One region of the Massilia litorea genome, then DNA from elsewhere that is predicted to be linked to it. Evidence: predicted binding sites of a transcription regulator. Region 1 holds the regulator's gene; each other region holds the start of a gene.
What was found. Region 1 encodes sigma-54, which starts transcription at its own class of promoters, with help from an activator protein. Its sites were predicted from a motif close to TGGCANGNAANCTGCTTT; they were not measured.
Positions count from the first base shown of each region.

Region 1 (7,489 bases):
CCTGACGAACGAACTCGATGGCGCCTACATCTCCTACGACAACCGCAAGGAAGTGGCCACCGTGCGCAACGACGCCAGCGGCGAGACCAAGTCCGGCGGCGGCCGCGGGACCCTGATCATCGCGCCGCGCCGCACTGCGCCCGCCGCGGCTCCAGCGGCGGCTCCGGCAGCGCCGGCAGCACCAGGAAAGAAATAATGAAAGATGCACGCGACAACCGCAGCACCCTGGTGGTGCGCGGACTGCAAAAAAGCTATGGCAAGCGCCTGGTCGTGCGCGACGTCTCGCTGGAAGTCGGCTGCGGCGAAGTCGTCGGCCTGCTCGGCCCCAACGGCGCCGGCAAGACCACCTCGTTCTACATGATCGTCGGCCTGGTGCCGTCGGACGCCGGCACCATCGAGATCAATGGCGCCAACATTTCGAGCCTGCCGATCCACCGGCGCGCGGTGATGGGCCTGTCGTACCTGCCGCAGGAAGCCTCGGTGTTTCGCAAGCTGACGGTGGAAGACAATATCCGCGCCGTGCTCGAACTGCAGCGCGACGACAACGGCAAGGCGCTGACGAAGGATGCCATCAATACGCGCCTCGACTCGCTGCTGGCCGAACTGCAGATCGAGAAGCTGCGCGAGAACCCGGCCCTGTCGCTGTCGGGCGGCGAGCGGCGCCGCGTCGAGATCGCGCGCGCGCTGGCGACCAATCCGCGCTTCGTGCTGCTCGACGAGCCGTTCGCCGGCGTCGACCCGATCGCCGTGATCGAGATCCAGCGCATCGTGCGCTTCCTGAAGGAGCGCGGCATCGGCGTCCTGATCACCGACCACAATGTGCGCGAGACGCTCGGCATCTGCGACCGCGCCTACATCATCAACCAGGGCGCGGTGCTGGCGTCGGGACGTCCCGACGACATCATCGCCGACGAGTCGGTACGACGCGTCTACCTGGGCGAACACTTCCGCATGTAGCAAGGCTGTAGCAACAACACGGGACACCGAGCGGCACCATGAAACAATCCCTGCAACTCCGGACTTCGCAGCACCTGGCGCTCACGCCGCAGCTTCAGCAGTCGATCCGCCTGCTGCAGCTCTCCACCCTTGAACTACATCAGGAGATCGAGCAGATCCTGTCCGATAACCCGCTGCTCGAACGGCTCGACGACCCGCTCGACCACTCGGTGCGCCTGCTGGCCGACGGCGCGATCAACAGCGCGCCGGCGCAAGCCGAGGCGCCGGCGCCGAACAACGAGGAGGGCGCCCCTGCGCCCGAGGCGGCCGAGGGCGGCGAAGGCGGCGAGGTCGAACGCGGCGAGTCCGAGGGCGACTGGGGAGAGGGTTCGCGCGCATCGAGCGGCGACGGCGACGACGACGGCCGCCCGCAGCTCGGCGCGGTCGGCGTGACCCTGCGCGAGCATCTGTGCGAGCAGATTCGCGTGACGGGCGTCACGGCGCGCGACCGCGCGCTGGCCGAACTCGTGATCGACGCGATCGACGACAACGGCTACCTGGAGGAGCAGCTCGACGAGATCCATGCGCGCTTGCCGGAGGAGCTCGAGGTCGAGATGGACGAACTGCGCTGCGCGCTGGCGCTGGTGCAAAGCCTGGACCCGGTCGGCGTCGGCGCGCGCAGCGCATCCGAATGCCTGGCGCTGCAGATCCGCGCGATGCCGGGCGTGCCGCTGGTGACGCGGCGCATGGCCCTGAAAATCGTCGAGGGGTATCTGAGCTGGTTCGCGCAGCGCGAATTCACGAAACTGAAAAAAGCGCTCGACTGCGACGACGAGGACCTGCGTGAAGCGCAGGCCGTGATCCGCCAGTGCAATCCGCATCCCGGCGCCGCCTTCGCGTCGAGCGTCTCGGATTACGTCGTACCGGACGTTATTGTCCGCAAGTCGAAGGGCGGCTGGAGCGTCTCGCTGAACAACGAAGTGATGCCGCGCCTGCGTGTGAACAACGTCTATGCGAATTTGCTCAAGCAGGGCAAAGGCGAAGGCCAGATGAGCGCGCAGCTGCAGGAAGCGAAGTGGCTCATTAAAAATATGCGCCAGCGTTTCGACACGATCCTGCGTGTTTCGCAGGCAATTGTGGAGCGCCAGAAGAACTTTTTCAGCCATGGCGCGGTTGCCATGCGTCCCCTTGTGCTTCGCGAGATAGCTGATACACTAGGACTACACGAGAGCACAATTTCTCGCGTGACAACTCAAAAATTCATGCTGACCCCGCACGGCATGTTTGAGCTGAAGTATTTCTTCGGAAGCCATGTCGCCACCGAAGCGGGGGGCGAAGCATCGTCTACGGCGATACGGGCGCTCATTGCGCAACTGACAGGAGCAGAAGACCCAAAGAACCCATTATCCGACAGCAAGATCGCGGAAATGCTCGGTGAACAAGGGATGGTCATTGCGCGCCGCACGGTTGCAAAATACCGCGAGGCACTCAAGATTCCTCCCGTCAGTCTCCGCAAATCCTTGTAACAGCGGCCCCCATGCGCACTCCCTGCGCGGCGCGGCGGCCGCTACATTTTCAAAGGAGTGTGTATGAATCTCACCATCAGTGGCCACCACCTCGACGTCACCCCCGCCATCCGTGAATACGTACAGAACAAGCTCGAACGCATCACCCGCCATTTCGATCAAGTGATCGATTCCCACGTCATCCTCGCGATCGACAACCTCACCGAAAAAGACAAACGACAGAAGGCCGAGATCAACCTGCGCGTCTCCGGCAAGACCGTACACGTGGAAAGTGTGGCGCAAGACCTGTATGCGGCGATCGATCTCCTGATGGACAGGCTCGATCGCCAGGTGATGAAATACAAGACGATGTTGAAGGACCATAGTCGTGAGGCGCTCAAGCGCCTGCCTGAAGGCGGAGAGGCTGCTGCTGCGATCTGATCGCGCATCGAGCACCGTCTGAACGAGGGCGCCGGAAGGCGCCCTTTTCATTTTGTGCGGTGGACGGCAGTGTCTTGGGTAAAATGCTTGTCTTTTCCATCAACGAATTCGCCATGACCGACCATGTCCTGACCCGCGTTGCCAACGGCACCGGCATCATCACGCTCGACCGTCCCAAGGCCCTGAACTCCCTCTCGCTGGCGATGGTGCGGCGTCTGACCGACATCCTGCTGGCCTGGCGCGACGACGCGTCGGTGTGCGCGGTCGTCCTCACCAGCAGCAGCGAAAAAGCCCTGTGCGCGGGCGGCGATATCCGCTTCTTCCACGAAGCCGGCCACGCGACCCCCACCGGCGGCAGCGCCCTGCTCGAAGATTTCTTCACCGAGGAATACGCGCTGAACCATCTGATCCACTTCTATCCGAAACCGTATGTATCGATCATGGACGGCGTGGTGATGGGCGGCGGCATGGGTATCGCCCAGGGCGGTCCTGAAACTGGCCTGCGCATCGTGACCGAGCGCACGAAGATGGCGATGCCGGAAGTGAACATCGGCCTGTTCCCGGACGTCGGCGGCAGCCATTTCCTGTCGCACGCACCGGGCCAGCTGGGCAACTACCTGGGCCTGACCGGACTGACGATCGGCGCTGCCGACGCGCTGTACGTTGGCCTGGCCGACGTCTTCGTGCCGGGCGCGCAGTTGGGCGAACTGAACGCGCTGATCGAATCGACGCCGGGCGCTCAGCTGGCTGACGCGATCCGTCGCTTCGCCGCGCGCTTCGCTGTGGACGCGGGTCAGAGCGTGCTGGAGACGCAGCGCGCCGCGATCGACGCGCACTTCGGCGCCAGTTCGGTGGCCGCCATCATGGCCTCGCTGGAAAAGGACGAGAATCCGTTCCTGCAAAAGGCCCTGGCCGCGATGCGCCAGCGTTCGCCGCTGATGATGTGCGTGACCTGGGAGATGCTGCAGCGTGGGGCCGCGCTCGATGTCGCCGACTGCCTGCGCATGGAACGCTCGCTGGTGCGCCGCAATTTTGAACACGGGGAAGTGCTGGAAGGCGTGCGCGCGCTGGTGATCGACAAGGACAATGCGCCTGCCTGGAATCCGCCAACGCTCGACGCGGTGACTCCGGAAATGGTGGAGCGGTTCTTCGAACCTGTCTGGCCGGATCACGCACACCCGCTGCGGCATTTAAGCTGATAACTGTCGCGTAACGCAGGGTGGGCTCCCCGAGCCCACGCGGCGATACGTGGCAGCGAGATCATCCGGCACGAAATCGGAGCCCGCGCGTATCACCGCGTGGGGTCGTTGAGGCCAATGGCCTCAACGACGGTTTCACTAGAGCCCACCCTACGGGAGCTACGACTGCTCGCGATGCCTCAGCACCACGCGCTCGCTCTCGTTGAAATAGGCCGCCAACCGCTCCGCCATGTACACCGAGCGGTGCTGCCCGCCGGTACAGCCGACGGCCACCGTCAGGTAGCTGCGGTTGTCCGTCTTGAACGAAGGCAGCCACTTTTCCACGAACTTGCAGATATCGTGCAGCATCTCGGTGGCGCTCGGCTGGGCCTCGAGGAAGGCGATCACGGGGGCGTCCTTGCCGGTCAGCGGGCGCAGCGCCAGGTCGTAATACGGGTTCGGGATGGCGCGCACGTCGAACACGAAGTCGGCGTCCAGCGGGACGCCGACCTTGAAGGCGAAGGACTCGAAGAACAGGGTCAGCGGTGCGTGCTGGACTTCGGCCAGTTCCTTGATCCAGCCGCGCAGTTTATTCGCCGATGCCTCGGAGGTATCGATCACGTGACCGAGCTGCTCGATCGCGCCGAGGCGTTCACGCTCCTCGGCGATGCATTCGATCAGCGTGCGGCGCGAGGCCGGGTTTTCGCCCGGGCGCAGCGTGTGCGACAGCGGATGGCTGCGCCGCGTTTCGGAGAAGCGTGCCACCAGCGAATGGGTGCTCGAGGTCAGGAACAGCACCTTGACCTGGTGGCCTTCTTCTTTCAGCCGCGCCACCGTCAGCGGCAATTCGGTCAGCGATTCCGAGCTGCGGGCATCGACCGCGACGGCGAGCTTGCCCGTGCCTTCGCTCGACACGGCTTTCACCAGCTGCGGCAGCAAGGCCGGCGGCAGGTTGTCGACGCAGTAGTAACCCGCGTCTTCCAGAACATTCAGGGCAACCGATTTGCCCGATCCGGAGATACCGGTGATGAGAACGATGTGCATGGCGCGATGATACCGCAACCGTAGCAACTTTGTCCCCGATCGTCCCGATTTTGACCGGTTGAAAGCGCTTACCTTCCGATCGTGAACGTTAGCAGCGAATGCACGGGGGTTGTGACGCTTTTGCGCAGAGCGAGCGCTCTAATCTCCGCTCATCGCTTGACGTTGGTGGAGCAGGGGTTTCGCGGGACATGTCCCGCGCCTGCGGAACGGTCTGCCCTTGCAAGGGCAGACTCCTTGGCAACACTCAATCTCCGCTCATCGCTTGACGTTGCCGCTCCATGAACTCCTGCAGCGTATCGATCCCGCGCAATTGCAGGATCGTATTGCGCACCGCGGCCTCGAGCAGCACCGCGATGTTGCGGCCGGCTGCCACCGGAATGACGACCTTGCGGATCGGCAGTCCCAGCACTTCTTCGGTCGGGAAATGGAAGGGCAGGCGCTCGACTTCCTCGTCGAGCACGCCGCGTTTTACCAGGTGCACGATCAGTTTCAGGCGCATCTTGCGGCGCACTGCGGTCTCGCCGAAGATCGCCTTGATGTCGAGCAGGCCGAGGCCGCGCACCTCCAGCAGGTTCTGCAGCAGGGGCGGGCAGCGGCCTTCGATCATGTTCGGGGCGATGCGCGAGAATTCGACGGCATCGTCGGCGACCAGACCGTGCGAGCGCGAGATCAGCTCGAGACCGAGCTCGCTTTTGCCGAGGCCGGAATCGCCCGTGATCAGCACGCCGACGCCGAGCACGTCCATGAAGACGCCGTGCATGATCACGCGCTGGGCCAGCTTTTTCGACAGGTATACGCGCAGGAAGTCGATCACCTGGGCCGCCGGCAGCGGGGTCGAAAACAGCGGAATGTTCTGCTCGTCGCAGATGGCGAGGATGTCGGGCGGGGTTTCCAGGCCTTGCGCGATGATCAGCGCCGGCGGGCCGCCGCCGATGAGTTCGCCGATCACGTGGCTGCGCGAACTCGATTTCAGGCGGTGGTAGTAATTCAGTTCCTGGTGTCCGAAGACCTGGATGCGGCCCGGGTGGATCAGGTTCAGGTGGCCGACCTGGTCGGCGGCCGAGGCGACGTCGCCCGAGATCAGCCGCTCGCCCCCCGGAAAGCCGGCGAACCAGCCCAGTTGCAGGCTGTCGCGGTTGTCGTCGTACAGCCGTTGGATGGTGAGCGGAGTCTGCAGCATGGCAAGATCGGTAAGGTTAAACGCGTGGCGGAGAGGACTCCCCTGCGAGTTTAACCCAAGGCCTGCAAGCTAGGTTGCCAGTTGATAATGCGTTCGTGGATCGAGCGCGGATCGGTATCGGTGGCCAGGGCAGTGCGGATCGCTTCGTCCGAGAACAGCTCGGCAATTTCCGACAGGATTTCCAGGTGCTGCTGCGTCACGTGGTCCGGAATCAGGAGGAAGAACAGCAGGCTGACCGGCTGGCCGTCGGGCGATTCGAAGGGGATCGGTGCGGCCAGGCGAACAAACGCGGCGATCGGCTGCTTCAAACTCTTGCTGCCCTTGATGCGTCCGTGCGGCACGGCGACGCCATGGCCGAGGCCGGTCGAACCGAGGCGCTCGCGCGCGAACAGGTTCTCCGAGACGGTCGAACGTGCGATCCCGCAGTTGTTCTCGAAAATCAGTCCGGCCTGTTCAAAGGCGCGCTTCTTGCTCGACACTTCGATGTCGAGCTGGACGTTTTCGAGGGAAAGGATTTTGCTGAGGTTGGTCATTTCACGCTTTTCATAATGCGGCACCAAGGCCGACTTGCGGAGCGGAATTATAGGCCTGTTTTCCGGCCCTGTAATTCGATTTCGCGTCGGTATCCTACGCCTGTCGCCGGATTCTTTCGACCTCTCAGCCACCCTTGTCTTAGCCCTCTTTGCGCTTTCACAAGAGGACGCGCAATTTCCGCAACGAAAAGTGGTAGTGGCTGAATGAATCGAAGGAAAGACGGCGCGTTCGCCGTCTTTTCACCGTCTTTGCATATTAATTATGCATACTGAAGGTAACAATAAAATATCGTTTGTCCGTCGATTCTGTGGCTGGAAAGGTACAACGGTCGTGGCGCCGATTTACTGGCGCGCGCCGCGCAGGTTGTGCGGCCGCCCGGTGCTGAAATTCGCCCGCCACGGATTGATGTCGAGGCCGCCACGGCGGGTGTAGCGCGCGTACACCGCCAGCTTGCTCGGTTTGCACTGGCGCAGGATGTCGATGAAGATGCGCTCGACGCACTGCTCGTGGAATTCATTGTGCTCGCGAAAGCCGATCAGGTAGCGCAGCAGGCCTTCCTGGTCGATTTGCGGACCCACATACTCGATCTGCACGCTGCCCCAGTCCGGCTGGCCGGTGACGAGGCAATTCGATTTCAGCAGGTTCGAGACCAGGGTTTCCTCGACCGGCGC
Region 1 is NZ_CP062941.1:797,533-805,021, reverse strand. It holds gene lptA (lipopolysaccharide transport periplasmic protein LptA) at 1-196, shown strand, start outside; gene lptB (LPS export ABC transporter ATP-binding protein) at 196-957, shown strand; gene LPB04_RS03535 (RNA polymerase factor sigma-54) at 996-2,462, shown strand; gene hpf (ribosome hibernation-promoting factor, HPF/YfiA family) at 2,526-2,882, shown strand; gene LPB04_RS03525 (enoyl-CoA hydratase/isomerase family protein) at 2,996-4,081, shown strand; gene rapZ (RNase adapter RapZ) at 4,241-5,104, opposite strand; gene hprK (HPr(Ser) kinase/phosphatase) at 5,349-6,284, opposite strand; gene LPB04_RS03510 (PTS sugar transporter subunit IIA) at 6,335-6,817, opposite strand; gene queF (NADPH-dependent 7-cyano-7-deazaguanine reductase QueF) at 7,160-7,489, opposite strand, start outside.

Region 2 (7,489 bases), 1.6 Mb from region 1:
CGCCGGCACGCCGCAGATCATGCCTTTCGGCGTCAACATGGTCGCCCCGGTCATCATGGCCTTCGGCAGCCCCGAACAGAAAGCCCATTACCTGCCGCGCATCCTGTCCTGCGAGGACTGGTGGTGCCAGGGTTATTCGGAACCGGGCGCCGGCTCGGATCTCGCCTCGCTGAAGACCACCGCAGTTCGCGACGGCGATCACTACATCGTCAATGGCCAGAAGACCTGGACCACGCTGGCCCAGCACGCCGACATGATCTTCTGCCTGGTGCGCACCGATACCGGCGTACGCAAGCAGGAGGGCATCTCGTTCCTCCTGATTAATATGCATAGCCCCGGCATCACGGTGCGCCCGATCATCATGCTCGACGAAGACCACGAAGTGAACGAAGTCTTCTTCGACAACGTGCGCGTTCCCGTGGCGAACCTGGTCGGGCAGGAAAACAAGGGCTGGACCTATGCCAAATACCTGCTCGGCCACGAGCGCACGGGCATCGCCGCCGTCGGCCGCAGCAAGCGCGAACTCGCCTTCCTGAAAACCCTGGCCGCGCGCGAACGGAAAAACGGCAGGCCGCTGATCGAAGACCCGCTGTTCAGTGCCAAACTGGCCAGCCTGGAAATCGAACTGATGGCGCTCGAGACGACGGTCCTGCGGGTATTGTCGCGCGCCGACAAGGGGCCGGGTCCGGAAGCTTCGGTGCTGAAGGTGCGCGGCACCGACATCCAGCAGCAGCTGTCCGAACTGATGGTCGAAGCCGTCGGCCCGATGGCGCTGCCTTTCGACCCGGCCTATCTCGAGGGCGAGCGCGAGCACAGCCTGGTGGACGATGATGACGCCGCGCCGCTGCTGTCGCACTACTTCAACTATCGCAAGACCTCCATCTACGGCGGCTCGAACGAGATCCAACGCAACATCATCACCCAGATGATCCTGGGCCTGTAAGGAGAAGGCATGGACTTCAATTTCAACCAGGAACAACTGCAATTCGCGGATGCACTGAAACGCTGGATCGGCCGCGATTACAGCTTCGAGACCCGCCGCGGCATCATCCATTCCGATACCGGCACCTCCGATACCGCCTGGGCCACGCTGGCCGAACTCGGCATGACGGCGCTGCCGGTGCCGGAAGAACACGGCGGCTTCAACGGCAACGCGGTCGACATGTTCGTCGTGATGCAGGAACTGGGCCGCGGCCTCGTGGTCGAGCCCTATTTTGCCACCGTGCTCGGCGCCGAATTCCTGCGCCTGGCCGGCGGACGCGGCGACCTGCTCGAGCAAGTCGCAACGGGCGAACTGAAACTGGCCTGCGCCCTGGGCGAGCGCCAGTCGCGCCACGACATGTTCGACATCGCCACCCGCGCCGACGCGAACGGCGACGGCTGGGTCCTGAACGGCGAAAAGAAAGTCGTCCTCCATGGCGGCCAGGCCGGGATGCTGGTTGTCTCCGCCCGTAGCAGCGGCGAGCAGCGCGGCCAGGACGGCGTCTCGCTGTTCGTGCTGCCTGCCGATACGGCCGGCATCACCGTGTCCGACTATCGCACCCTCGACGGCCAGCGCGCCGCCGACGTCCGCTTCGACAAGGTGCAGGTTCCGCGTGCGAACCTGCTGGGAGCAGAGGGGAGGGGCGCGGACATCTTCGACGCCGCCCTCGACTACGGCGCCGGCCTCCTGTGCGCGGAAGCGCTGGGTGCGATGGAAGCCATCTTCGAAGCGACGCTGGAATACCTGAAAACCCGCCAGCAGTTCGGCGCGCCGATCGGCAAGTTCCAGGCCCTGCAGCACCGCATGGCCGACATGTACATCCACCTGGAGCAGGCGCGCTCGATGGCGCTGCTGGCGGCCGTCAAGCTGGCCTCGCCCGATGCCGAGGGTGCAGCAACCGAGCGCCGCCGCGCCGTCTCCGCCGCCAAGTACCGCATCAACCAGGCCGCACGCTATGTCGGCCAGCAAGCCGTGCAGCTGCACGGCGGCATGGGCGTGACCGACGAACTGCCGGCCGCCCACTACTTCAAGCGCCTGGCGACGATCGAACTGACGCTGGGCGACAGCGATCACCACCTGGCGCGCTTCATCGCCCAGCCAGGTTTCATGGAAAGGACGGCCGCATGAAAAAGCAATGGTATTTCGATGACTTCGTGCCGGGCCAGGAAATCGAACTCGGCCAGCGTACCGTGACGGAAGAGGAAATCATCGCCTTCGCCACCCAGTTCGATCCGCAGCCGTTCCACATCGACAAGGAAGCCGCCGCCAAATCGATCTACGGCGGCGTGATCGCCAGCGGCTGGCACACCTGCGCGATGATGATGCGCATCGTCCTGGACGGCATGGGCTGCGAGGAAGCGAGCATGGGTTCGCCCGGCCTGGACGGCGTGCGCTGGCTGCAGCCGGTGCGCGCCGGCGACACCCTGCAGGTGCGCTATGTGACGAAGGAAGTCAAGCCCTCGAGCTCCAAGCCCGACCGCGGGGTCGTGAAGTCGACCTGGGTCGCGACCAACCAGAATGGCGAGCCCGTGTGCACGATCGACGGCATGGCGATGTTCCGCCGCCGTCCGCAAGGCGCAGGGCAATAAGCGCAGCAAACGCAGCAAGCTTGCGGCGGGCCATTCCGGCCAGGCGCCGGAATGGCCCGCCGCATCGAACGAGCCGAGGAGACACACCGATATGCACGAGCGTCACGTCGATTTCTGGCCGCGCGGTTTGCCGCGCCACCTGACCATCCCGCAAACGAACCTGTTTTATAACCTCGATGTCTCCAGCACGCGCTACCCGGGCAAACCGGCCGTGCTGTTCTACGATACGCCGCTCAGCTACGCGGAACTGAAGGACCAGGTCGAGCGCGTCGCCGGCTACCTCGAGCAGGAGTGCGGCGTGAAGGCGGGCGACCGCGTCCTGCTCTACATGCAGAACAGCCCGCAGTTCATCATCGCCTACTACGCCATCCTGCGCGCCAACGCCGTCGTGGTGCCGGTCAACCCGATGAACCTGACCGAGGAACTGCGCCACTACGTCAGCGACACCGGCGCGACCACCATCTTCGTGCCCCAGGATTTATACGCGCAGGCCGCGCCGCTGCGCGAGGAGGGCCTGCGCCACCTGCTGGTCGCGGCCTATTCCGACTACCTGACGACGCCGACCGATCTCGCCGTGCCCGAATTCGTCGCCGCCCCGCGCCGCGCCATCGAAGGCGAGGGCGTCGTCCTGTGGAGCGCCATGCTGGCGCGCGGCTGCCGTCCGGGGCCGCTCAGCGCCGGCCCGGACGACCTGTGCGCCATGCCCTATACCTCGGGCACCACCGGCCTGCCGAAAGGCTGCATGCACACCCACCGCAGCGTGATGTACAACGCGCTGGCCGGCCAGCAGTGGTTCGGGACGCAGCAGGACTCGATTGCGCTGAGCGTGCTGCCGTTGTTCCACGTGACCGGCATGCAGGGCGGCATGAACGGTCCGATTTTCCTCGGCAGCACCATCGTCCTGCTGGCGCGCTGGGACCGCGACATGGCCGCCGAATGCATCCGCCGCCACCGCGTGAACGCAGCCCAGCTGATTTCCACCATGGTGATCGACCTGCTCTCGAGTCCGCGTGTGATGGAGTACGACCTCTCCACCGTCAAGCGCCTCAGCGGCGGCGGCGCCGCCATGCCCGAAGCCATTGCCCGCAAGATGCACGAGCTGCTCGGCATCGACTACATCGAGGGCTATGGCATGTCGGAGACGATCGCCCCGACCCACATCAACCCGCCGGATCGCCCGAAGAAGCAATGCCTCGGCATCCCGATCCAGGACGTCGATGCGCGCGTGATCGATGCCGATACTTTCGCCACGCTGGCCGTCGGCGAGGTCGGCGAAATCGTCGTGCACGGGCCGCAAGTGATGCTGGGCTACTGGAACAACGAAGAGGCCAGCAGGGATGCCTTCATCGAGATCGACGGCAAGCGTTTTCTCCGCACCGGCGATATCGGCAAGGTCGACGAGGACGGCTATTTCTTCATGACCGACCGTCTCAAGCGCATGATCAATGCCTCGGGCTACAAGGTGTGGCCGGCGGAAGTGGAGGCGCTGATGTACCGCCATCCGGCGATCCGCGAGGTCTGCGTGGTGTCGGGCGTGGACGCGCGCCGCGGCGAGACGGTGAAGGCGGTCGTGGTGCTGAAGGACGGCTTTCACGGTCGGGTCAGCGAACAGGACATCGTCGACTGGTCGCATGCGAACATGGCGGCGTACAAAAGTCCGCGCATCGTCGAGTTCCGCGAGGCCCTGCCGAAGTCGGGGACGGGGAAGGTGCAGTGGCGGAGCTTGCAGGACAAGCGCTGAGCGCCCCACTGGCCGGAGCCCGTCACGCGTTTCCGGGTTGTCCGGCCTGTTTCACCACCGAATTATTTGTTAAATGATATGCCGGAATACTTTACACTTCCTCAGGGAAACACGTAACGATTGAGCGCAAGTCATTGATTTTTATGAGTTGCGAAAAATTGGCATGGCGCTTGCTTGTTTACATTTGTGTATGTGCACAACCAACTCAAGCAAGGAATGCCGATCTATGAAACTCCTCAAAACACTGGGCGCCGCTGCCGCCATGACGATGACCATGGCCGGGGCCGCACATGCGGAAACCGTCCTGAACAATTGGGTGTTTAATCCGACTGGTGGCGGCTTTGCGTCCGGCCAGACGGTCAACGAGTACCTGGACGTGAATGGCAATTCGTTCATCCAGATCAATCCGACGGGCGCGAGCAGCTTCTCGTTTGCCGAGCACAGCGTGTTCAACATCGTGCAGGCCGACAGCAACAGCCAGCTGTTCCCGATCAACTACCCGGGCGGCAACATCACCGCGACCTTTGAAGCGACCGGCACCGGCAGCTTCGGCGGCGCCTTCTCGTTCACCGGCGGTACCATCCGCATGTTCCAGAACCCGACCAACCAGTACGGCACCGCAGCCGGTATCTATGGCGCCAACCTCGGCAACCAGATCGCCGAGTTCAGTGTGCTGGCAGGCGGCGGCGGCCGGGTCGATGCGAGCGGCTCGCCAACCAATAACGGCCAGATCACCGTGCTGGCGTCGGCAGCCCAAGGGAGCCTGGATGCAGGCTACTTCTTCCGCGAAAATGGCACCGACCTGTCGACGGAATCGATCCTGGCCTTTGCCTTCACCAACGCCAATACGGTCGGCGATCCGACCGATCTCCTGGTCGACGAAGTGGCTTGCCAGTACGCCAATTTCAGCGGGAATGGTTGCAATGGCCAGGGATATGCGAATACGCCAGGCTATTTCTTCGTTAGCAATAATGGCCAACTGAAGCTGGGTGAGAACGGCCTGCCGCCGGTCGACGTGCCAGAGCCGGGTTCGCTGGCCCTGTTCGGCATCGCCCTGCTGGGCGCCGGCGCCGTCATGCGCAAGCGCAACACGAAGGCTTGATCGTCTTTCGATGATTGCAAGGAAGGGGTGAGGCCCTGTCCGACTTCCGGACACGGCCTCCCCAGTCACATTACTTCTTTGGCTTGGTGACTTGTTGCTGCGCCGCTGCGTTGTTTTGCGCAGTTGCGTTGTTCTGCGCTGCCGCCGCCGCCGCAGCCTGCTTTTCCTTCTTCTTTTCAGCATGGTGCCCGATCACGCAACCGATCGCCGCGCCGGCAACCCCATGCTTTCCGGCGACATGACCGACCACGCCCCCCGCCAGTGCTCCCTTGCCGCAGCCGGCATTGGCCGTACCGGCCGCCATTACCAATGCTGCCGATACGATGGCAAGTGTAAGTTTCGTGCGCATGACTGCTCTCCCTGTGTAAGTTGATGGTCCACAGTAAGCGTTCCAGCGGGGGCCAACTGTTCGCGTCCTAACATACCAGGCCCTACAAGGTCAGGAACATCGCCACCACGGCCACCAGCATGATCGCGATGCCGCACCAGCCGAGCAGCGTGTGGCGCGTGCTGAGCGTGTACTTGCCCATGATCTTGCGGTTATGGGCCAGCATCATCATGACGACCATGATCGGCACGGCGATGACGCCGTTGATCTGGGCCGACAGCACCAGGGCGGCGATCGGGTCGATCGGGGCGAAATCGAGCAGGACGCCGCCCAGGGTCGCCAGCGCGATGATGGCGTAGAACTCGCGCGCCTCGACCACTTTCAGGTCCATGCCGTTACGCCAGCGGAAGCTCTCGGTGACCGCGTAGGCGGCCGATCCGGCCAGCACCGGCACCGCCAGCATGCCGGTGCCGATGATCCCCAGCGCAAACGCGAGAAAGGCGAATTCGCCGGCCACCGGACGCAGCGCTTCGGCCGCCTGGCTCGAGGAGGTGATGTCCGTGATGCCGTGCGCGCCCAGGGTCACCGCGGTCGTCAGGACGATGAAGAAGGCGACCAGGTTCGAAAAGCCCATGCCGATGAAGGTGTCGGCCTTGATGCGCCTGAGCTGGGCGACGGCGTCGTGCGGGCGGGTGCGCAGCGCGCGTGTGTGCGGCGCATTGCGAATCTCCTCGACTTCCTGCGAGGCCTGCCAGAAGAACAGGTAGGGACTGATCGTGGTGCCGAATACGGCGACGACCAGTGCGACCGATTCCTTGGTGAACGTGAAATGTGGCCAGACGGTGCGCGCGAGCACCTCGGTCCAGGGCATGTGCACGGCAAAAGCGGTGGCGACATACGACAGCAGGCCGAGGGTCAGCCATTTCAGGTAGCGCACATAGCTGGCATAGGGCAGGAATACCTGCAGCGACAGGCACAGCAGGCCGAAGGCGAGGGCGTACAGATGGCCGGAGCCGGTGCCGGTCAGCAGGCGCACCGCTTCGCCCATGGCGGCGATGTCGGCCGCGATGTTGATCACGTTGGCCACCAGCAGCAGCGCGACGATGATGTACAGCAGCCACGGCGAATACGCGCGCCGGATGTTGGCGGCCAGTCCGCGCCCGGTGACACGGCCGATGCGCGCCGAGACCAGCTGGATCCCGACCATGAAGGGATAGGTGAGCACCAGCGTCCACAGGGTATTGAAGCCGAACTGGGCGCCGGCCTGCGAATAGGTGGCGATGCCGGATGGGTCGTCGTCGGCGGCGCCGGTAATGAGGCCCGGGCCCAGCGATTTCAGGGTGGCGTTGTCGGTGAGACGGCGGAAAAATTTCAGCGGCATGATCGGCCTGCGCAGGTATGCACCGGCGCGACCGCAAGGATCAGGGCGCCGGCAGGAATTGGTAAAGAGAGGGACTGTTCATGGTCGGCGCGCAGTGTAGCATGGCTGAATTGGCAAAAGCGTATCCGGTCGGTAACAATATGCCGCGATAAGATTGGCTTAAGTTAGCAGGAGCAGGGGTCGGCGCTATATGAGCCAGCGTCCGCATGCCTGCCGACGAGCTAGCGCCTGAGCCTGGACGAGGGCGAGCGCAATACGCGCCGTGCCACGCCGGCATCGACCCGCATCAGGCGCATGAAGATCCTGGCCACGTTCGTCCCGAAGACCTGCCGGACAACCTGCGCCCGGTAGACCAGCCTCGACATC
Region 2 is NZ_CP062941.1:4,405,485-4,412,973, reverse strand. It holds gene LPB04_RS19760 (acyl-CoA dehydrogenase family protein) at 1-943, shown strand, start outside; gene LPB04_RS19755 (acyl-CoA dehydrogenase family protein) at 953-2,110, shown strand; gene LPB04_RS19750 (MaoC family dehydratase) at 2,107-2,571, shown strand; gene LPB04_RS19745 (long-chain fatty acid--CoA ligase) at 2,663-4,312, shown strand; gene pepA (flocculation-associated PEP-CTERM protein PepA) at 4,539-5,414, shown strand; gene LPB04_RS19735 (hypothetical protein) at 5,485-5,718, opposite strand; gene LPB04_RS19730 (NRAMP family divalent metal transporter) at 5,846-7,123, opposite strand; gene LPB04_RS19725 (hypothetical protein) at 7,345-7,489, opposite strand, start outside.
Region 2: a site for sigma-54 is predicted at 4,472-4,489, ahead of pepA (flocculation-associated PEP-CTERM protein PepA). Genes of this name have one in related genera too.

Region 3 (7,489 bases), 230 kb from region 1:
GTCGTTCGAGACCAGGACGTTGATAGGCTGGGTGTGGAAGTGCAGTAATGCATTAAGCTAACCAGTACTAATTGCCCGTACGGCTTGTCCCTATAACCTTAGCAGGTATAGTTCAATTGAATACAGTGTGCTGTTTGTTGATACACACTACCCAACTTTACTTCCTCCAGATTCTGAGTCGCAGTTCATGAGAACTGCGTCTCGTACAAGTCATGCCTGATGACCATAGCAAGTCGGTCCCACCCCTTCCCATCCCGAACAGGACCGTGAAACGACTTTGCGCCGATGATAGTGCTGCAACCAGTGTGAAAGTAGGTTATCGTCAGGCTAGTTATAAAGAAAAAACCCGCTCAGTGATCTGAGCGGGTTTTTTTTCGTCTAACGAAAGCTCGGGCAATCTCAGGCGTTGCTCATGACCAGCCTCCTGTTTTCACTACGCTCCAGGCGATCCCACAGGCGGTCATGAAGCGGAAGCACCAGCACATTGCACACCGGCTCGAGCAACATGGCGACGCCGCCCATTGCAGCCGACCCGGTGACGACGTACATCGTCCCGAAGGCCACACCCGCATGCAAGGCAGTCTGGCTGAGTTTCTCGGCCGCCAAGCCCAATTGAGACGGCATACCTGCGGCCCCACTGCGGCGCCACCTTGCCCAGGCCGCTTCATGAACAGGCAAGAGCAGGACATTGATCACCGGCTCAGCCAGTAGCGCGAGGCCACTGAAGACGGCCGAGCCGGTCACCGCGTAAGCGAGCGCATACGCGATTCCCATATGAGTGGCGACCTGGCTAAGTCTTTTCGCTGCGGTAATCATTACTGTTCCTGGCGTCGAGAATCGAACTCAAATGATAGTGATTCTCATCCTCGCATGGAAATGAATTGATTTTAATAATTCAATAGCCTCAATCTATCAAAATCCTCGCGCCTGTGAGAGCCGCCCGGGCTGCGCGTTACACCCCCTTACAGCGTTGACGTTGAAAACCTGTCGCCCCTGGCTAGAATGAAACCAGTCCATCGGTCGAGGAGGGTCCTGACATGGACCTGCGAAACAAACGCGCAGCACGGCGGAGCGTCGTCGCACTGCTGCTGGCTACAGGGCTCGGAGGCTGCGTGTACGCGCCGCCATATGCCGCCTACGATCCCTACTACCCCGCCTACCCCGCCTACAGCTATCCGGCCTATGTCGGGCCACCCGTCACGCTCGGCTTCGGCTTCGGTTACTACCGCCACCACCATCATCACCATCACGGCCACGGGTATTACGGCGGCCACGGCCGGCACGGCTGGGGCCACGGCGGATGGCGGCGCTGAAACATCGGCGCTCTCACTGCCGGGCCATGGCGGCGGATGCTGCATGCCGCTGCCCTCCACGGCCGCCCGTTCACAGAACTCAGCTGCACATCCTGCGCCTGCCGTCCGAGGGCGGCGTGGCACGGCCCTTGCATCCTCTGGCTTCCAGGGAGCGCCAGGCGCCATCTCGACCGGAACCCAAGCGACAAAGACGGAACACCTGTCCCCGGATTGAACAGCGCGCGCGGCCCTGTTGCAGTTTTGGAGCGACAGGGGAGCCCAGACACACTGTTTTCCAACCCGTCCGCCAGAACGGTGGACCTCATCGACAAGAAAGATGCCATGAAAACGAGAGCTGCCATTGCGTGGAAGGCCGGAGAGCCCCTGTCCATCGCCGAGGTCGACCTGGAGGGGCCGCGTGCCGGCGAGGTACTGGTCGAGATCAAGGCGACCGGCATATGCCATACCGATTACTACACCCTGTCCGGCGCCGACCCGGAAGGCATTTTTCCCGCCATCCTCGGCCATGAGGGCGCCGGTATCGTGCTGGAAACGGGGCCCGGCGTTACCTCGGTCAAGCCGGACGATCACGTGATTCCCCTGTACACGCCGGAATGCCGGCAATGCAAATTCTGCCTGTCGCGCAAGACGAACCTGTGCCAGTCGATCCGCTCGACCCAGGGGCGCGGCCTGATGCCCGACGGGACTTCCCGCTTCTCGCTGGACGGCAAGCCCCTGTTCCACTACATGGGCACCTCGACCTTTTCCAATTACATCGTCGTCCCCGAAATCGCGCTGGCGAAAATCCGCGAGGATGCGCCCTTCGATAAAGCCTGCTATATCGGCTGCGGCGTGACCACCGGTGTCGGCGCCGTCGTGTTCTCGGCCAAGGTCGAGGCGGGGACGAACGTCGTCGTGTTCGGCCTGGGCGGCATCGGCCTGAACGTGATCCAGGGCGCGAAGATGGTCGGCGCCGACAAGATCATCGGCATCGACATCAACCCGGGCCGGGTCGAGATCGCCAAAAAATTCGGCATGACGCATTTCGTCAACCCGAATGAGGTCGGCAACATCGTCGACCACATCGTGCAGCTGACAGATGGCGGCGCCGATTTTTCCTTCGAATGCGTCGGCAGCGTCCAGCTGATGCGCCAGGCGCTCGAGTGTACCCATAAAGGCTGGGGCCAGTCCTTCATCATCGGCGTCGCCGCCGCCGGCCAGGAAATCAGCACGCGCCCGTTCCAGCTGGTGACCGGACGCCAGTGGAAAGGCTCGGCCTTCGGCGGCGCGCGCGGCCGCACCGACGTGCCGAAGATCGTCGACTGGTACATGGACGGCAAGATCAACATCGACGACCTGATCACCCACACCTTGCCGCTCGAGCGCATCAACGAGGGCTTCGAACTGATGAAGAGCGGGCAGTCGATCCGCTCGGTGGTGTTGTACTGAGTAGTCCAAACCAACCAACAGGAGACGCGATCATGAGCAGCGAAGTGAACATTCATCCGGCGGTCGATGGTATCAAGCGGGCAGCGCCCGGTTTTGCGGGCGGGACCCTGACCTGCCAGTGCGCGACGAATCCCGTCACCGTCGAGATCAAGGGACAAGTGGCGCACAACCACGTCTGCGGCTGCACCAAATGCTGGAAGCCGGCCGGTGCACTGTTTTCACAGGTGGCAGTGGTGGGACGCGACAATGTCAAGGTGACCGCCAACGAAGACAAGCTGCAAATCGTCGACGACAGCGCCACCATCCAGCGCCACGCCTGCCGCGACTGCGGCGTCCACATGTACGGCCGCATCGAGAACACGGGCCACGCTTTCTATGGGCTCGACTTCGTGCACACCGAGCTCTCGAAAGAGCGCGGCTGGGCCCCGCCGGAGTTTGCCGCCTTCGTCTCCTCGATCATCGAAGCGGGCGCGCCGCCGCAGGAGATGGGCGCGATCCGGGCACGGCTGAACGAGATCGGCCTGCCGCCCTACGACGCCCTGTCGCCGGCCCTGATGGATGCGATCTCGACCCATGTCGCGAAGTCGCGTGGCGTGCTCAAGAACGCCTGACGCACAACCGGCCCCTGCCGGCGCCGGCCCACATGCCGGGCCAGTGCCGGCAAGCCCATATGGAGACAAGATGAATCGAATTTACCTGCTGCTGGCGGCCTGCCTCGCCCCCTTCGCTGTCCAGGCCCATGATTTCCCGACCAGCAGCCGCGTCGAGTACGTGCTCGAGTGCATGCAAAAACACGAGGGCAAGTACGAGTACCTTTATAAATGCTCCTGCGCCATCGATCACATCGCCAAAGACATGAGCTACGACGACTACGTGACGATGTCGACCGCCCTGCGCAACCAGACCCTCGCGGGCGAACGCGGTGCGCTGTTTCGTGATCCGCCGCCGGTGAAGGAAATGGCGACCAAATACAAAGCGCTGCAGGCCAGCGCCAACAAGGCCTGCCATGTGCCGGAACGCTGAGCCGGGTGTTCAGCCTGCCGCTGCGCCGTGGACGGCACAGGTCGTGGCGCGACTGTCTCGAATTTTGCACAGCAGTGTCACGCACCGCGGGCAGGCAGGAGGGCGGCGCGACCCGGCCCCGTGCGGCCCGGCACTGGCACCGCATTGGCACGGTTAGTGCTGTGTTGATGGCAGGCCCACCCGCCTGCTGAAGTTGGGAAGTTTGTCTGACGCTTGACCAGGTCGCACTGCTTATAAAAACCACAGGAGACTTAACCATGTCATTTACTTCAAGACTCATCCGCTGGTGGCCGTGCCTGGCGCTGGCTGCCGCCCCGGCCTTCGCCGCCGACTCCGATGTCGAACAGCTGACCAAGGACCCGAAAAACTGGGCCATGCAGTCGGGTAACCTGGCGAACCACCGCTACAGCGAACTCAAACAGATCACCGCCCAGAACGCGAAAAACCTGCAAGTGGCCTGGACCTTCTCCACCGGCGTGCTGCGCGGCCACGAAGGCGGACCGCTGGTCGTCGGCGATACGATGTACATCCACAGCCCCTTCCCGAACAAGGTGTTCGCACTCTCGCTGGAAGACCAGAGCATCCGCTGGAAGTACGAACCGAAGCAGGACCCGACCGTGATCCCGGTGATGTGCTGCGACACCGTCAACCGTGGCGTGGCCTATGCCAACGGCAAGATCTTCCTGCAGCAGGCCGACACCACCCTCGTCGCGCTCGACGCCAAGACCGGCGCCGAACTCTGGAAGATCAAGGTAGGCGATCCGAAGATCGGCGAGACCACGACGAATACGCCGCACGTGTTCAAGGACAAAGTGCTGACCGGTATCAGCGGTGGCGAGTTCGGGGTGCGCGGACGCGTCACGGCGCACGACATCAACACCGGCAAGATCCTGTGGAAGGCCTACAGCACCGGCCCCGACAACGAACTGATGGTCGATCCGGGCAGGACCATGACCTGGACCGACGGCAAGATGGCGCCGATCGGCCCCAACTCCTCCCTAAAAACCTGGCAGGGAGATCAATGGAAGCTGGGCGGCGGTACGACCTGGGGCTGGTACAGCTACGACCCGGCGACAAACCTGGTGTACTACGGCACCGGCAACCCGAGCACCTGGAATCCGCGCCAGCGTCCGGGCGACAACAAATGGTCGATGACCATCTTCGCACGCGACCTCGACACCGGCATGGCGAAATGGGTGTACCAGATGACGCCGCACGACGAGTGGGACTATGACGGCGTCAACGAAATGATCCTGGCCGATATCAAAGTAAAAGGCCAGCCGCGCAAGGCCCTGGTGCACTTCGACCGCAACGGCTTCGGCTATACCCTCGACCGTGTGAGCGGCGAATTGCTGGTGGCCGAAAAATACGATCCGAAGGTGAACTGGGCGACCCACGTCGACATGAAGACTGGCCGGCCGCAGGTCGTCGCCAAGTACAGCACCGACAAGAACGGTCCCGACGTGAACTCGAAGGGCATCTGCCCCTCGGCCCTCGGCAGCAAGGACCAGCAGCCGGCCAGTTTCAATCGCAAGACGGGCCTGTTCTACGTGCCGACGAACCACGTGTGCATGGACTACGAGCCCTTCCAGATCGAGTACACGGCCGGCCAGCCCTATGTCGGCTCGACCCTCTCGATGTACGCCGCGCCGAACAGCCACGGCGGCCTGGGTAACTTCATCGCCTGGGATGCCGGCACCGGCAAGATCGTCTGGTCCAAGCCGGAAAAATTCTCGGTCTGGAGCGGTGCGCTCTCGACCGCCGGCGACGTGGTTTTCTACGGCACCCTGGAAGGCTACCTGAAGGCGGTCGACCTCAACGGCAAGGAGCTGTGGAAGTTCAAGACCCCATCGGGCATCATCGGCAACGTCCACACCTGGGAATACAAGGGCAAGCAATACATCGGCGTGCTGTCGGGGATCGGCGGCTGGGCCGGCATCGGTCTCGCGGCTGGCCTGACCAAGGGCACCGAAGGCCTGGGCGCGGTGGGCGGCTACAAGGACCTGGCCAAGTACACCGAGCTCGGTGGCGTCCTGACGGTGTTCGCACTGCCGGACCGCTGAAGCGATCATCCTCATCGCTGCCGTGCAGAGTGAAGTGAACTGAATTGAGGGCACTTGCCGGCCGGGGAGGCCGGCAAGCGACCCTCGCTATCCAGGAATGAATATGAACAGACTCACGAACAAAGCAGTCATCGCCGCCGCTTGCTGGACCCTGGCGGCGCTGCCCGGATTACTGTCGGCCCCGGCCCTGGCGGCGGACAACGCACCGTACAAGGTGGCCGCTGGGAACAAGGTCGACGCGCAGACCCTGAGCGGCTGGAAAACCTGGCGCGCCATGGCCTGCGAGCGCTGCCACGGCGCCGCCCAGGAAGGCATGGTCGGTCCCTCGCTGGTGAACAGTTTAAAAGTGCTGAGCAAGGAGGAATTCAAGGCGACCGTGCTCAAGGGACGGATCGAGAAGGGCATGCCGAATTTCGAGAACAGCAAGATGGTGAGCGAAAACATCGACAACCTGTACGCCTACCTGAAGGGGCGCTCGGACGGCGCCATCGAACCGGGCCGCCTGCAGGAGATCGGCAAATGAGGTGGCGGCCGACATGGCTCCCGCTCCTGGCGGGCGCGGCCTGCGTGCTGGCCTGGCTACCCGGCCCGGCAGGCGCGCAGCCGGGGCCGCAACCTGGCGAGGACAAGGTCTTGCGGGTCTGCCAGGACCCGAACAATTTGCCGCTGTCGAACCGTGCGCTGGACGGTTTCGAGAACAAGATCGCAGCCCTGTTTGCCCAGCAATTGGGCTGGAAGCTGGAGCACACCTGGTTCCCGCAGCGGATGGGGTTTATACGCAATACCCTGCGCGCCAAGGAAGAAAATTCCGATCGCTACAAATGCGACCTGGTCACGGGCGTGGCGAAAGGGTTTGATCTCGCCGCAACCACGCGGCCCTACTACCACTCCGCCTATGCCATGGCCTATGTCAGGGGCAAGGGACTGGACGGGGTGCGCAGCCTCGACGATTTATTGGCGCTCGATCCTGCACAGCGCAGGAAACTGCGCATCGGTGCCTTTGCCGGCTCGCCCGTCACCGACTGGTTGCTGCAGAACCAACTGATGGAGCAAGTGAACTGGTACCAGAGCCAGACCGGCGACGCCGAGCAGTATCCAGGCGAAATCGTCGAGAAAGACCTGGCCAGCGGTAAGATCGACCTGGCTTTTGCCTGGGGACCGATTGCCGGCTATTTCGCCAGGAATGCCCGTACGGCGCCGATCGTCGCCATTCCGCTGGTGTCGAAGCCGGGCCTGAAATTCGATTTCGAGATCGCGATGGCGGTGCGTCAGGGCGACAAGGATTTTCGCCAGCGTATCGACCAGCTGATCGTCGCCAACGAAGCGAAGATCCACGCGATTCTCGAACAATACGGCGTGCCCCTGATCGAGCAGCAGGGGCAGGCGGCATCGGCTCCCCCTGTGGCGAAAGCACCATGAGCGCGCGCCCGCTACATTGCCCGGCTGCGCGCGCGGCGCCCCGGGTGCGCGCAGCCTGCCTGGGCTTCGCGATTCTCGTTGCGCTCCCGATCGGCAACGCCCTCGCACAGCAGGAAGTCTCGCCGGCCGAAATCCTGCTCTTCGAGACCGACCACCTGGCGCAGATGAAGGCGCCGGCAACCCTGGTCTATGAATTCCGCAAGCTCAGCAACGTCGAGCCCGCGTTCACCGACAGCGTCCTGC
Region 3 is NZ_CP062941.1:1,027,128-1,034,616, reverse strand. It holds rRNA gene LPB04_RS04605 (23S ribosomal RNA) at 1-92, shown strand, start outside; rRNA gene rrf (5S ribosomal RNA) at 216-328, shown strand; gene LPB04_RS04595 (DUF2061 domain-containing protein) at 400-816, opposite strand; gene LPB04_RS04590 (hypothetical protein) at 1,113-1,313, shown strand; gene LPB04_RS04585 (S-(hydroxymethyl)glutathione dehydrogenase/class III alcohol dehydrogenase) at 1,635-2,741, shown strand; gene gfa (S-(hydroxymethyl)glutathione synthase) at 2,774-3,352, shown strand; gene LPB04_RS04575 (hypothetical protein) at 3,423-3,764, shown strand; gene LPB04_RS04570 (methanol/ethanol family PQQ-dependent dehydrogenase) at 4,022-5,827, shown strand; gene LPB04_RS04565 (c-type cytochrome) at 5,931-6,350, shown strand; gene LPB04_RS04560 (quinoprotein dehydrogenase-associated putative ABC transporter substrate-binding protein) at 6,347-7,246, shown strand; gene LPB04_RS04555 (hypothetical protein) at 7,243-7,489, shown strand, end outside.
Region 3: a site for sigma-54 is predicted at 3,910-3,927, ahead of LPB04_RS04570 (methanol/ethanol family PQQ-dependent dehydrogenase). Genes of this name have one in related genera too.

Region 4 (7,489 bases), 250 kb from region 1:
GGTCACGGCGACGCCGTCCTTGATCACCGACATCTTGGCGCGTTGCTTCAGGGACAGGTCGCGCACTTCGCTCGCATCCTTGACGGTCATCACGCCCATGCCGTAGGTGCCGGCGTCGGGCTTCACGATCACGAAGGGTTTTTGCTCCTTCATGCCGTATTCCTTGTATTTCTTCTTGATCTTCGAAAGCAGCGAGGACACGGCGTCGGCCAGGGCTTCGGTCCCCTGGTCGTGCTCGAGGTCGATTTCGTTGACCTTGGCATGCAGCGGATTCACCAGCCACGGATCGATGTCGATCAGCTTGCCGAACTTCTTCGCCACCTCGTCGAACGCCTTCAGGTGGTTGCTCTTGCGGCGCAGCGCCCAGCCGGCGTGGACCGGCGGCAGCAGCGACTGTTCGTGGATGTTTTCCAGGATCGAGGGGATGCCGCTCGATAAGTCGTTGTTCAGCAGGATGGTGCACGGATCGAAGTCGGCCAGGCCCAGGCGGCGCCCGTTGCTTGAGCGTACCAGCGGTTCCACGACCAGCATGTTCCCGTCCGGCAGCGCCAGCGGGGTCGGCTGGGTGACGTCGGGAGAGAGCGAACCGAGGCGCACGTGCAGGCCGGTCTGGCGGAAGATCTGCATCAAGCGCGCCACGTTCTGCAGGTAATGCGGGTTGCGCGTGTGCGTTTCCGGGATCAGGAGCAGGTTGCGCGCGTCCGGACAGTATTTGTCGATCGCCGCCATCGCCGCCTGGACCGTCAGCGGCAGCATCTCGGTGGCGAGATTATTGAAACCGCCCGGGAACAGGTTGGTGTCGACCGGCGCCAGTTTGTAGCCGGCATTGCGCAGGTCGACCGAGCAATAGAAGGGCGGCGTGTGCTCCTGCCACTCGAGGCGGAACCAGCGCTCGATGGCCGGCGTGGCGTCGAGGATCTTTTTTTCTAAATCGAGCAGCGGGCCGGTCAGGGCGGTTGCGAGGTGCGGAACCATGAAAGTGGGCGTCCTTTATTAAGCTCTTGAAAACGGGCTTCTTGGCAATGAGTGCCCTTAATTTGGGGCAATATGCCCTATTTTAAAGGCTCATGTTGCGCCGCACCGAAAAAACAAAAAGGGCGCCCCGCGGGGCGCCCTTTTGTTCACTTCTATGCCGATCGGGTCGCGGTATTACGAATGGTACGCCGATTCGCCGTGGCTGGTAATATCCAGGCCCTCGCGTTCCTGCTCTTCCGGCACGCGCAGGCCGATCACGATGTCGACGATCTTGAAGGCGACGAAGGCAACGACCGCCGACCAGACGATGGTCACGCCGATCGCCTGGGCCTGCACCCAGACCTGGTGGCCGATCGAGTAGACGTCGGTCGATGCCTTGTTGGTGACGTAATCCCAGACGCCCTGCCCGCCCAGTTGCGGCGCGGCGAAGACGCCGGTCAGCAGTGCGCCGACGATACCGCCGACACCGTGCACGCCGAACACGTCGAGCGAATCGTCGACGCGCAGCAGGCGCTTCAGGCCGTTCACGCCCCACAGGCAGACGAAGCCGCCGACGATACCGATGACCAGTGCACCCATCGGGCCGACGAAACCGCAGGCCGGGGTGATCGCCACCAGGCCCGACACGGCGCCGGATGCCGCACCCAGCATCGACGGTTTGCCCTTGGTGAGCCATTCGCCCATGGTCCAGGCGACGGTGGACGCCGCGGTGGCCAGCAGGGTGTTGATGAAGGCCAGGGCCGCGATGTCGCCCGCTTCCAGTGCCGAGCCGGCGTTGAAGCCGAACCAGCCCACCCACAGCAGCGAAGCGCCGATCATGGTCATGGTCATCGAGTGCGGTGCCATCGATTCGCGGCCGTAGCCGACGCGTTTGCCGATCACGTAGGCGCCGACCAGACCCGCAACTGCCGCATTGATGTGGACCACGGTGCCGCCCGCGAAATCGAGCGCTCCCTTCTGCCACAGCCAGCCGGCATCGGCCGTGACGCTGGCCAGGGTGGCCGCGTCCTTGATCGCGTCAGGACCGGCCCAGAACCAGACCATGTGTGCGACCGGGATATAGCCGAAGGTGAACCACAGCACCACGAACAGCATCACGGCGGCGAAACGCGCGCGCTCGGCAAAGGCGCCGACGATCAGGCCGCAGGTAATCGCGGCAAAGGTGCCCTGGAAGGCGACGAAGATGAACTCGGGAATCATCGTCTCCTTGCTGAAGGTGGCAGCCATGCTGAAGACGCCGGCGGCCGGATCGTAGATGCCGTTCAGGAAGGCGCGGTCAAAACCGCCGATGAAGGGGCTGCCGCCGGTGAAGGCCAGCGAATAGCCGTACAGGCACCACAGGACGATGATCAGCGAGAAGATCATGAACACTTGCAGCAGCACCGACAGCATGTTTTTCGCGCGCACCAGGCCGCCGTAGAACAGGGCCAGGCCCGGGATCGACATCATGATCACGAGGATGGTGGCGATGAACATCCAGGCGGTATCGCCCTTGTTGATGCCTGGGGCGGCCCAGGCCGGCAGCGCAACACCCAGCGCCAGCACAGCGCCGAGGAGTTTGGAAGCGATTGATTTCATTAGGATCCCCTTACAGTGCTTCGTTGCCGGTCTCGCCGGTACGGATACGGATGACCTGGCTGAGGTCGGACACGAAAATCTTGCCGTCGCCGATCTTGCCGGTGCGCGCGGCGCCCTGGATGGCGTCGATGACCTGGTCGACGATGTCGTCATCCACGGCCGCTTCGATCTTGATCTTCGGCAGGAAGTCGACCACATACTCGGCGCCACGGTAGAGCTCGGTGTGGCCTTTCTGGCGGCCGAAGCCTTTGACTTCGGTGACCGTCATGCCCTGCACGTTAATTTCCGACAGCGCCTCACGCACTTCGTCGAGCTTGAAGGGCTTGATAATGGCGGTAATCAGTTTCATCGCATTGCCTCTTTCAGAAAGTTTTGGAGACGGACAGCACCGCCGCCGAGCGGCCGAGATTGCGTCCCCGTGGATCCACATAGGCTTCGGTATTGGCCTTGATCCAGGCCAGGGACACGCTGGCAAAGCCGAAGTCCTTCGTGACGCCGACCTTGTAGTCGGTATAGGACAGCGGGCTGTTGTTCTTCACGCGCTGGTGCCCGACGTGCAGGTTCAGCACCAGGCCTTCGACGGCGGTGACCGGTACGTTGGCGCCGAGGTCCAGGTAGCCGCTCTGCTTGCTGTCGGTGGTGCCGAACAGGTTCGTGGTCGAGTGCGAATACTTCAGGTAGCCCGGACCGAAACCGACCTGGCCGTACAGTTCGAAGGTGTTCGCGTTCGGGTGCAGGTCGTTCGACGGATACCAGTAATACAGGCCGCCGACGTCGTAGCTGATCGCTTCCGTGATCTGGCCGCGCTTGCCGCCGTACAGGTCGACCTCGACGTTGCCGTCGCCGCCCAGGTCCTTCGTCCACTTGATGGTCGAGAGCCAGGTACCGACATAGAAACCGGTCGGGCTGTGGGTGTAGTCGACGCCGCCCTGCAGCGCGGGATCGAAGCGGCTCTGCGACAGCCCGCGGTAGCGGTACTCGGTGGTCAGCGCCGCGTTGTAGCTGAGCTGGTGCTCGGCGACCGGCGCAGCCGCTGCTTCTTGCGCCTGCGCATTGCCCATCATTACCAGCGCCAGCAATGCTGCGTTCGCGACTGCACTACCTGCTAACTTGATCTTCATGACGATTTCCCTTGCTTGGATGGACGGATGTGGTGTTCTGGTGCCCTGGGTTGCAGCTTTACCCATCCTGTAGCAGAATGCGTGCCAGCCCCTATGGACGTGTATAAGGGCTCTCATGTGCTTGATTTTTCGCTCTCGCGCCCCACTTCTGGTGATACTCACCACAAATAAGTGCGCAGCCGGCGCAGGATGCGCCGTCATGCACTAAACGAGGTCGCCCCGCACCACCGCGGTGCGCCGCCTCAGACCCAGGACTTTTGGATATGAATAATTTCTTTAATGACTTGCAAGGCAAGATCAACCAGGCCATGGAAAGCTCGCCCGCCAAGGACATCGAGCGCAACGTCAAGGCGATGATGACCCAGGGCTTTTCCAAGCTCGACCTGGTGACGCGCGAGGAATTCGACATCCAGGCCCAGGTGCTGGCAAAGACGCGCGCAAAGCTCGAAGCGCTCGAGCTGCGCGTGGCCGAGCTGGAAGCGCGGCTGACGGAGACGGCTCCGAAGGTGTAATGGCGCTGCCGGCGTAACTTCCGAGTGACGCCATGAATGCAAACGAAAAATTGATCGGCACGGGCTTGCCTCCACAAGAGGTGTCGATCGACGTACTGCGCGAAAAATACGCGAAAGGCCACGAGACCTCGGTCGCCGAGGTGCGCCAGCGCGTGGCCCGCGCCCTTGCCGCGCGAGAAGCCCCTGAACGCCGCGCCGAACTCACCGAACGTTTTCTGTGGGCCATGGAAAACGGTTTCGTTCCGGGCGGACGCATCAACTCCGCCGCCGGCCTCGATCTCAAAGCTACCCTCATCAATTGTTTCGTCCAGCCGGTAGGCGATTCCGTCACCGGCTGCGAAGATGGCCTGCCCGGCATCTACACGGCGCTGGCCGAGGCAGCGGAAACGATGCGCCGCGGCGGCGGCGTCGGTTACGACTTCAGCGCCATCCGCCCCTTCGGCAGCCTCGTCCACGGCACCCGCTCGCGCGCCTCCGGACCGGTCTCGTACATGGAATTGTTCGACGCCTCCTGCCGCACGGTGGAATCGGCCGGCGCCCGGCGCGGCGCCCAGATGGGGGTGCTGCGCATCGACCATCCCGACATCGAACGGTTTATCGCGGCCAAGGACAGCGGCGCCCTCTCGAATTTCAATATCTCGGTCGGCGTCAGCGACGCCTTCATGCATGCGCTGGAAGCGGACGCCACCTTCCCGCTGGTGCACCGCGCCGAGCCGGGAGAAGAACTGCTTGCGGCAGGCGCGCATCAACGCGAGGACGGCCTCTGGGTCTACCGCGAAGTGCGCGCCAGGACGCTCTGGGACAGCATCATGGCCTCGACCTATGATCACGCGGAGCCGGGCGTGCTGTTCATCGACCGCATGAACGCCGAGAACAACCTCTGGTATTGCGAGCGGCTGCGCGCGACCAATCCCTGCGGCGAGCAGCCGCTGCCGGCCTACGGCTGCTGCGATCTCGGCTCGATCAACCTCACCTGCTTCGTCGACGGGCCCTTCAGCGAGGACGCCCGCTTCGACTTCGAGCGCATGCGCGAGGTCGCGGCGGTCGCGGTACGCATGCTCGACCTGGTGCTGGACGCCACCGAGTGGCCCTTGCCACAGCAGGCGCTCGAGGCGCGCGCCAAGCGCCGCATCGGCCTCGGCTTCCTCGGCCTGGGCAGCGCACTGGTCATGCTGGGCCTGCGCTACGACGCGCCCGAGGGCCGCGCACTGGCCGCACGGATCGCCGAAGCGCTGCGCGATGCGGCGTATGCGGCGTCAAATGAACTGGCGCGCGAAAAAGGCGCCTTTCCCCTGTTCGATGCGGCGCGCTACCTGGAAGGCGCCTTCGTGGCGCGCCTGCCGCACGACCTGCGTGAAGCGATCCGCGTGCATGGCATCCGCAACTCCCACCTGCTCTCGATCGCGCCGACCGGCACGATTGCGCTGGCCTTTGCCGACAATGCCTCGAACGGCATCGAGCCCGCCTACTCCTGGACCTATCAGCGCAAGAAGCGGATGCCGGACGATTCGATGCGCGCCTACGAGGTGCAGGACCACGCCTGGCGCCTTTATCTGCGCCTCGATCCCGATGCCACGCCGGACGGTCCGCTGCCGCCGCAGTTCGTCACCGCCCTGCAGATGAGCGCCGACGACCACCTGCGCATGCTAGAAGCGGTCCAGCCCTACATCGACACCTCGATCTCGAAGACGGTGAACGTGCCGGTCGATTATCCGTATGACGATTTCCGCGGCCTGTACCTGGAAGCCTGGCGCGCCGGCTTGAAGGGGCTGGCGACCTATCGGCCGAACACGGTGCTGGGCAGCGTGCTGGGAACGGTGGCCGACGCCGGCCCGGCCGCCCAGGACGAGGATCCGCTGCGCAAGCGCTTCGACGGCCGTCCGCTGGGCGAACTCGATTCGGTCACCTCGAAGATCGAGTATTCGACCCAGGAAGGCCGCAAGACCCTGTACCTGACGGTGAGCTTCATCCGGGCCGAGGGTGTGATCGACGGCTTGCCGGTGACGATCGAGCGCCCCTTCGAATTCTTCATGCCGGCCAACCAGCGCAGCGACGGCCAGCAATGGATCACCTCCTCGATGCGCCTGCTCTCGATGCTGGCGCGCGCCGGCGGGCCGATCGCCAAGGCGCTGGCCGACATGCGCGACGTGGTCTGGGAAAAGGGCCCGGTGCGCTGCGGTTTTCTCACGCGCGAGGACGGCACGCGGGTGCCGGTGTTTCACGACTCGGAGGCGGCCGCGGTCGGCTTCATGCTGCAGCGGATCCTGATTGGACGCGGCTTCCTCGACAGCCAGGGCAATCAGGTACCGGTGCCGCAACTGGCGCGCCAGCTCGCCGCGCGTGGCGGTTCAGTCGATATGGCGCCGCCCGAGCCCACGGCGGCAAGCGCGCCGCCGCCGGCCCTGGGTGCGAAATGCCCCGAATGCGGCGCCCGCGCGCTGCGCAAGATCGACGGCTGCACGCGCTGCGACAACTGCCAGTACGTGGGCGAATGCGGCTGATTACTTGGCGAAGACCTGGCTGATGTCGCCGAAGGCCTTGAATTCGAGCGCATTGCCCGACGGGTCGAGGAAGAACATGGTCGCCTGCTCGCCCACCTGCCCCTTGAAGCGCACGTGCGGCTCGATGACGAACCGGGTGCCGGCCGCGCGCAGCTTGTCGGCCAGGCTTTCCCACTGCTCCATCGGCAGGATCGCACCGAAGTGGCGTACCGGGACATTGTGGCCGTCGACCGCGTTGGTCGGCGCCGCGCTCACTTCGTCGGGCGCCAGGTGGGCCACCACCTGGTGGCCATAGAAATTGAAGTCGACCCACTCGTCGGAGCTGCGGCCTTCGGGGCAGCCGAGCAAATCGCCATAAAAACGGCGCGCCTCGGCCAGGTCGCGTACCGGGAAAGCCAGGTGAAACAGGGGCGTGGATTGCATGAGAATCTCCCAAAAAAGTGGCGGACAATGCCTGCCTATTCTAGAGAGGTTCGCGCTCACAAACACAGCGTTCTTGACAGGTCCGAGTCGGGAAAAGTCGATGTCCACGCATTCCCGGCGCTTTCGCTCGATTAACGATACGCCGCGGTGATAACATCGAGGTCATCCGCCAACCGACAACGATGTGCATGACCACCGAACAAATTTCCCGCGCCCCGGACGGCGGTATCAATGAAGACCTGATCGCGGTGTTCGAGTCCGGGGAGACGACCGACCTGGTGGTGCTCGATGGCGCCACCTCGGTCGCCGACGCCGACTACGTCGACCGCGAACAGGGCGATGTCGCCTGGTTCGTGCAGGCCTTTGCCGCCGAACTCGG
Region 4 is NZ_CP062941.1:543,666-551,154, forward strand. It holds gene gshA (glutamate--cysteine ligase) at 1-975, opposite strand, end outside; gene amt (ammonium transporter) at 1,150-2,553, opposite strand; gene glnK (P-II family nitrogen regulator) at 2,564-2,902, opposite strand; gene LPB04_RS02410 (TorF family putative porin) at 2,916-3,674, opposite strand; gene LPB04_RS02415 (accessory factor UbiK family protein) at 3,932-4,186, shown strand; gene LPB04_RS02420 (adenosylcobalamin-dependent ribonucleoside-diphosphate reductase) at 4,219-6,687, shown strand; gene LPB04_RS02425 (VOC family protein) at 6,688-7,110, opposite strand; gene LPB04_RS02430 (protein phosphatase 2C domain-containing protein) at 7,299-7,489, shown strand, end outside.
Region 4: a site for sigma-54 is predicted at 3,744-3,761, ahead of LPB04_RS02410 (TorF family putative porin). Genes of this name have one in related genera too.